2 regions of the Mesorhizobium sp. M0833 genome follow, and region 1 is predicted to be linked to the other one. Evidence: riboswitches for the same ligand, from Rfam matches in the RefSeq annotation. Region 1 holds a riboswitch; the other holds the start of a gene.
What was found. Region 1 has a riboswitch for cobalamin ahead of NKH98_RS06505 (DUF1636 family protein). Riboswitches for the same ligand answer to the same signal wherever they lie in the genome.
Positions count from the first base shown of each region.

Region 2: it holds a riboswitch for cobalamin, as region 1 does, so the genes downstream of both, metE (5-methyltetrahydropteroyltriglutamate--homocysteine S-methyltransferase) here and NKH98_RS06505 (DUF1636 family protein) in region 1, are expected to answer to the same signal.

Region 1 is NZ_JAMYOQ010000004.1:114,741-118,142, reverse strand. It holds gene cobN (cobaltochelatase subunit CobN) at 1-274, opposite strand, end outside; gene cobW (cobalamin biosynthesis protein CobW) at 293-1,333, opposite strand; gene NKH98_RS06505 (DUF1636 family protein) at 1,330-1,764, opposite strand; cobalamin riboswitch at 1,803-2,006, opposite strand; gene NKH98_RS06500 (winged helix-turn-helix domain-containing protein) at 2,036-3,235, opposite strand.
Region 2 is NZ_JAMYOQ010000025.1:39,475-42,876, reverse strand. It holds gene NKH98_RS24255 (helix-turn-helix transcriptional regulator) at 1-283, shown strand, start outside; gene NKH98_RS24250 (hypothetical protein) at 601-855, opposite strand; cobalamin riboswitch at 1,411-1,611, shown strand; gene metE (5-methyltetrahydropteroyltriglutamate--homocysteine S-methyltransferase) at 1,706-3,402, shown strand, end outside.

The DNA.
Region 1 (3,402 bases):
ACTCGTAGCCGCCGAGGATGCGGACCAGAATGACCTTGGCATGGCGGGCGACGCTCTCGGTCCAGAGGTCGACGGACATCGGATGGCGCAGGTCACGCAAGGCGGCGAGCCGCATCGACGGCAGGCGGTCCGCATCCGCCTTCCACGCCGCCGCCAGCCCGGCCAGGTCGCTGTCGGTGAAGGACAGGGCCACGACATCCGCAGGCGTTTGCCTGAGATCGACAGGCTCGGCGAGATCGTCGAGCGAGGCGGATGTGGTGGTGAGGATGTGCATCGCGGCTCGTACCTGGGGTCAGCCGGCGAGGATACGCTCTATCGCCGGGCGGTTCAGCCCTTTCAGGCCTATGACGACGAGGCGCGAGCGGCGGTCGTCGTCAGCCGTCCAGGCGCGGTCGTAATAATGGTTGACGCGCGGACCGACAGCCTGCAGCAGGAGCCGCATCGGCTTGCCGCCAACCTCGACGAAGCCCTTGACGCGCAACACGTTTTCTTCCTCCGCCGCCGTGGCGACGCGTTGTGCGAGCTCGTCCGGGTTGGACACCGACGCGATGTCGATGACGAACGAGTCAAAATCGTCATGTTCGTGGTCGAGCTCGTCGTCGTGATGGGTCTTGCGGTTCTCGATGTCGTCCTCGACGGCGAGGCCGAGGCCGAGCAGCACCGACGGATCGACCTTGCCTTGCGAAGTCGGCACGATCTTCACCGCCCGCGCAACATGCTTGCCGATGACGGCATTGGCACGGGCCGAGCCGGCTGCGTCCATCAGGTCGCTCTTCGACAGGATGATCAGGTCGGCGCAAGCGAGCTGGTCCTCGAATACTTCCTCGACCGGATCGTCGTGTTCGAGCGTCTCGTCTTGCGCGCGCTGCGCCTGCAGGGCGTCCATGTCGTTGGCGACGCGGCCATCAGCCAGCGCCGGTCCGTCGACGACGGCGATGACGCCGTCGACGGTCACCCGGCTCTTGACCGACGGCCACTGGAAGGCCTGGACCAGCGGCTTGGGCAGGGCCAGCCCGGACGTCTCGATCAGGACATGGTCGACCCTCGGCATCAGCGACAGGATCTGGTCGAGCGCCGGGACGAAATCGTCGGCGACAGTGCAGCAGATGCAGCCATTGGCCAGCTCGACGATGTTTTCCTCGGGGCAGGTGTCGATGCCGCAGCCCTTCAGGATCTCGCCGTCGATGCCGATGTCGCCGAACTCGTTGACGATGATGGCCAGCCGCTTGCCTTTGGCGTTCTCGAGCAAATGGCGGATCAATGTCGTCTTGCCGGCGCCGAGAAATCCGGTAACGACGGTGCAGGGGACGCGCGAAAGGGAGGCAGCGGTCATATCAAGTCCTTCAAAAGGTCGAGGGGAGGGATGCGGGCAACCAGACCGCGCTTCAGGCAATCGGGACGGCCGCGCCACGGAATGAGCCCATCCGTCGAGGTGGCGAAGAGCTTTGCGCCGGTCACGAGATCGGCGCCGCTGGTCGCGGTCAGGTCGCCGAAGACGTAACTCCAGCAGCCGTCGCGCAGCATGGCGGCGCTGAGCCGGCGCTTGCAATTGCCGAGGCATTCGACGGTGCGGATTTTGATGTTTTCGCCGGAAGCGGCGCGGCGCGTGTCCTCGGCGAGCAGTTCGCCGGCGCGGGGATGAGCGTCCGAACCGGTCTCGTCACGGCAGGAAGAGCAGACGATGACGGTAACGCCGGCCAGGGAATCGTCAGGGCCGGACAATAAATCCGCTGTCTCAGCCGAAAAACTGCTGTCGCGTTCCAAATCAGGCTCCTTGCCCGGAAAACCCGCCAGGCGATCGGATTCTTATGTCCTAGACGGCAGGTCTCCTGGCTCGCGGGTCATCGCCTTGGTGCCGCCTTCCCGGGAATATCCCAGTGGTTTTCGGCCTTGGCTCGTCGCTTACAGTTGCGGGGACAGCCGCGGATTTGAAATCGAGATTTCGCACCGCATTCCCTCTTGGCCCCTGCCGTTGCGGGCAGGGGACCGTCTGAAACGGATTTAGGCTTGTGGAGGCAGTCGTGTCAACGCACGTCTACGACGCGGCAATGTCGGCCAGCGCCGGCCCAAGATCACCGGCAACTGTCACCTCGATGCGCTCAAGCCCGAGCCAGCCCTGCATCTGCTTCAATTCTTCGAAAAGCTCGGCGGCGGTTTGCGGCGGGGCGCCGGGCTCCGCATAGGCGGCATGGACGCGCAATACGCCGGCCGGACGGTCGGCCCTGAGGTCGACGCGCCCGACGATGCTGTCGCCGAGCAGGAACGGCAGCACATAATAGCCATAGCGGCGCTTTTCGGCCGGCGTGTAGATCTCGATGCGGTAGTGGAAGTCGAACAACCGCTCGGTGCGCGACCGCTCGAAGACCACGGGATCGAACGGCGCAAGCAAGGCGCGCGCCTCGGTCCGGCGCGGCAAACGGGCGTTCTTGTGGAGATAGGCTGTTTTGCTCCAGCCGTCGACGCTCACCGGCAACAGCTCGCCAGCCTCGACCAGCTCCTCGATGCGACCCTTGATATCGGCGGGCGAGAGGCGGAAATAGTCGCGCAGATCGCCTGCCGTGGCGACGCCATGGGCGCGGGCGGAGATACGCAGCAATTCGCGGTGCGCATCCTCGGGGCAAGGAACCGGCAGAGCGAGTACCGCCGGCGGCAGTACGCGCTCCGGCAGATCGTAGAACCGCTCGAAGCCGCGGCGATGCGCTGTGGTGATGCGGCCGGCCCAGAACAGCCATTCGAAGGCGTGCTTGGCATGGCTCCAGCCCCACCAGCCACCATTGCCCTTTTGGCCTTCGAGGGCTGAAGCGGCGATCGGGCCGTGATCGACGACCTGGCGATAGATCTCCTCGATATAGGCGGCGTGCTCGCGGCCCCATTTGGCCAGTCCGCTGTACATTTCCTCGCCGCGCTCGGCCCGCTGCATGCGCCAGCGCATCAGCGGATAGGTCTCGACCGGCAGGAAGGAGGCTTCGTGCGCCCAATATTCAAAGACCATCCGCTTGCGCGTTATGGCGGCGTCGTCGAGCAGCGCCAGCTTGTAGGGGCCAAGCCGCGAATAGAGCGGCATGTAGTGGGCGCGCACCACGGCGCTGACGGAATCGATCTGCAGCAGGCCGGTACGGGCAAGCACGCGGGCCAGATGTCGGCGGTCGGGTGTACCGGCGGGTCGGGGGTCATTGAATCCCTGTGCCGCCAGCGCGATGCGGCGGGCCATGCGAAGCGAGATTTTTTCCTTCATCAATGCGGGTATCCTGATGATGCCGGACAGAGCAGAGAATCTGCGATTCCGCGCCATGCTAGCAGGGTTTTGTCGGTATCCATGTCAGGAGAGAAAAGTGGAGTGAAAAGTGAAAGAAATCAAACAGGAGCGGATCTGACCAGTTTTCCCGGATATGCCGCCCAGTA
Region 2 (3,402 bases), on a different contig from region 1:
TGCCATCATCGCAGAGATGGGTGATCAGGAAGCCGTGCGCATGGCCTCCTATGTTCGCGTCACGTATGACGACGGAGAAGATGAGTGGAACTTCTTGGATGAAGAAACCGCTACGACTTTCTTCGGATTGGAAGCTGCGACCTTTGACGTTCCCCAGTGTAGTTTCGCCGAAGTGGAGGAAGAAGGTTACTACCGAGCGCGATACGCCAACCTTGATCGCGTCGCGGTGATGGAGGTTCCAAGCGACCGTTATCACAGATTAACCGCGCCCGAGGAAGCTTAGAACCATCCACGAAGGGCGCATGTTACATCTCGACCTTGCGTGGTGCGTTTTCAGTACGAGATGACGTTAAGCGTAGGTAGTGGCAGGTAAGAGTGCTCGACCAGAAGCTCAACTGCCTCCTCAATATCGCTGCCGATGTGCTGCAGGACACGTCCACGGGAGCGTGGATAGGCGTGAAGTTCCTGCACTCCACGGTCCGCTCTCCCATCGCCGGTGTGTGCCCGACGCCATCTTGTGGACGAGCTTGGCCGCCTGCACCCGGTTGTATTCCGGCTTGCGGTCCGCCTGGGCGGTCCGCCGCGATGGCTATCTCCATGTCAATCGGCGCCGAACTTTGACTGCCCGCTGCTTTTGATGAATTTGGCGAGGTCCCGCGCATAATCACTCTTGGTCTTCTCCTTGAGGCCCTGTGTCGCGAACTTGTGGTCCAGCAGGGCAAACAGGTCCAAGTCCCCTTCCGCCTGTGGCGCTGGCTTGCCCTCACCGCCCTCGGCTTCCCAATTGGGGACCGCTTCTGCGCGCTGCACCGTGGCGATTGTCCGCCCAAGACGCATCACAAGATCGAACGCCAAACCGTGCGCGTGCACGACGATTTGCCGCTCAGGCCTCATTTGGACAGGACTTGAGCCGGCCCGGTGGTTTGAGCCGGGTTACCTTGAGCCGGTGGGCTGCGAACAAGCAGTTCGAGACATTGGCCTCGATCACTTCGCAACACGCCGCTGCGCCTGGCCTCGGTGTGCTCCCCCCGAAATCGTTGTGTCAGATCACCGAGGGCATCACGGCCAACAGCTTCCACATGGGCAACAGCCTCGCCATTGAGCCGAATATGGTCGCGAGCAGATCACCAACGAAGCGGTCGGAACCTCGGAGCCGAAGTTCGACGCCGAGGTGGTTCGCATGATGCGCTAAGCAGCACCACGGCGCTTGGCGGTATGTTTGCTGCCGGCAGCCGGCGAACTCCTATCCTCCTGGACAAGGCCGCCGTGCGTCATTGCTTTGATTTACCGGCCGCTCAAGGTTTCCACAGTTTTCGCTTTCGAGGCGACCTTTGGAATATGCCAACGGAAATTTAACATAACGACATAAACATTTCTTTATGCGGCGTTGACAAAGAAGCGAACTGCTGTAATTGTCTCCCGCGTCGTGGTTCTCCGTACGGCGCTGCCGCAGCGGAGCTAAGAGGGAAGCCGGTGCGATGCCGGCGCTGCCCCCGCAACTGTTAGCGGCGAGCCAACCCCACTCATGTCACTGAGGCGAATAGCCTTGGGAAGACGGGTAGAGGCTATGACCCCGCGAGCCAGGAGACCTGCCACGGCGAATTACGTCCACGGCGGGGTGTCTCGGTGGCCGCTGCAGCCTAGCGTTCGTGCCGGCCTGCTAGCGCCTTCCTTGTCACCGACGCCCCAACCATCGGGGTCTGGCATGACTGTCTCTCAGCAAATTCCTGTAGCAACGCTCGGCGTGCCCCGCTTCGGTCGTCGGCGAGAACTGAAATTCGCGCTTGAAAGCTACTGGTCCGGAAAATCGTCCGCTGCCGACCTTCTCACGACCGCGAAGGCGCTCCGTGCCGCTAGCTGGGAGGAGCAGCACGATCGCGGCGTGTCGAAAATCCCGTCGAACGACTTCTCGCTCTACGACCATGTGCTCGACACCGCAGCCATGGTCGGCGCCGTCCCATCCCGTTACGGCTGGAATAGCGGCGAGGTTCCACTTGACATCTACTTCGCAATGGCGCGGGGCAACCAGGGTCAGACGGAGGATTGTCGACACGCTGGTCACCAGCAGGCGGCTCGTGGGCCTAGTGTAAGCGCGATGGAAATGACCAAGTGGTTTGACACCAACTATCACTACATTGTGCCGGAACTAAACGATGATCAAACGTTCGCTCTTTCGTCGACGAAGCCGGTTGATTACTTCCTCGAGGCTAAAGCCCTCGGCATTCACACACGCCCAGTCATCCTTGGACCGGTCACCTTCCTCAAGCTGGCGAAATCGCCTGCCGAGGGATTCGATCCCATCGCGCTCCTGCCGCGGCTGCTGCCCGTCTACGAGCAACTCCTGCAGAGGCTGAAGCTGTCGGGAGCCGACTGGGTGCAGATCGATGAGCCAGCGCTTGTCCTCGATCTGAACCCGAACGAACGAGCTGCGTTCGAATTCGCCTATGGCCAGCTGTCGAAAGCCGCGCCCGAGCTGAAGATCATGCTGGCTACCTATTTCGGGCCGCTGGGAGACAATCTCGAAACCGCGGTTTCTCTGCCCCTGGCCGGGCTGCATATTGATCTCGTGCGCGCTCCCCAGCAGCTGGAAACGGTGGGTCGGCTCGCACCGAAGGATCTGGTGCTCTCGCTTGGCTTGATCGATGGCCGCAACGTCTGGCGTGCGAACCTGCCCGCCATTCTCGACCGCATCAAACCGATCGTCGCCGGCTGGCCCTTGGACCGCGTCGAGATCGCGCCTTCTTGCTCGATGCTGCATGTGCCGATTGACCTGCGCATGGAGACGGAACTCGACGCGGACATCAGGTCGTGGCTCGCCTTCGCGGCCCAGAAGACCGACGAGTTGGTGTTGCTGGCCCGGGCCCTGTCCCAAGGCAGGGATGCGGTGGCAGGCGCGTTGAAAGCGTCTGCCGAGGCTGCCGCCACCCGCGTGACATCCACGAAGATCCATGACCCGCTTGTTGAGGGGCGGATCGCCAGCATTGACGACAGCATGAAGCGACGAGAGAGCGCTTTTGCCGAGCGCTCCAGAGTCCAGGCCGGCACGCTCGGGCTGCCGCCGTTCCCGACGACGACCATCGGATCCTTCCCGCAGACGCCGCAGGTACGCAGGGCGCGGGCCGCTCATGCGAAGGGCCAGCTGAGCTATGTCGACTACGAGACCTTCCTGAAGAAGGAGATCGAGGCTGCAATTCGCTGGCAGGAAGAGATCGGGCTGGACGTGCTGGTGCACGGTGAGTTCGAACGAAACGACATGGTACAGCATTTCGGCGAGCAGCTGTCCGGCCTCGCCTTCACCCAGCATGCCTGGGTGCAGAGCTATGGGTCGCGTTACGTGCGCCCCCCCATCATCTTCGGCGACGTATCGAGGCCCAATCCGATGACGCTGCGCTGGTGGCAATT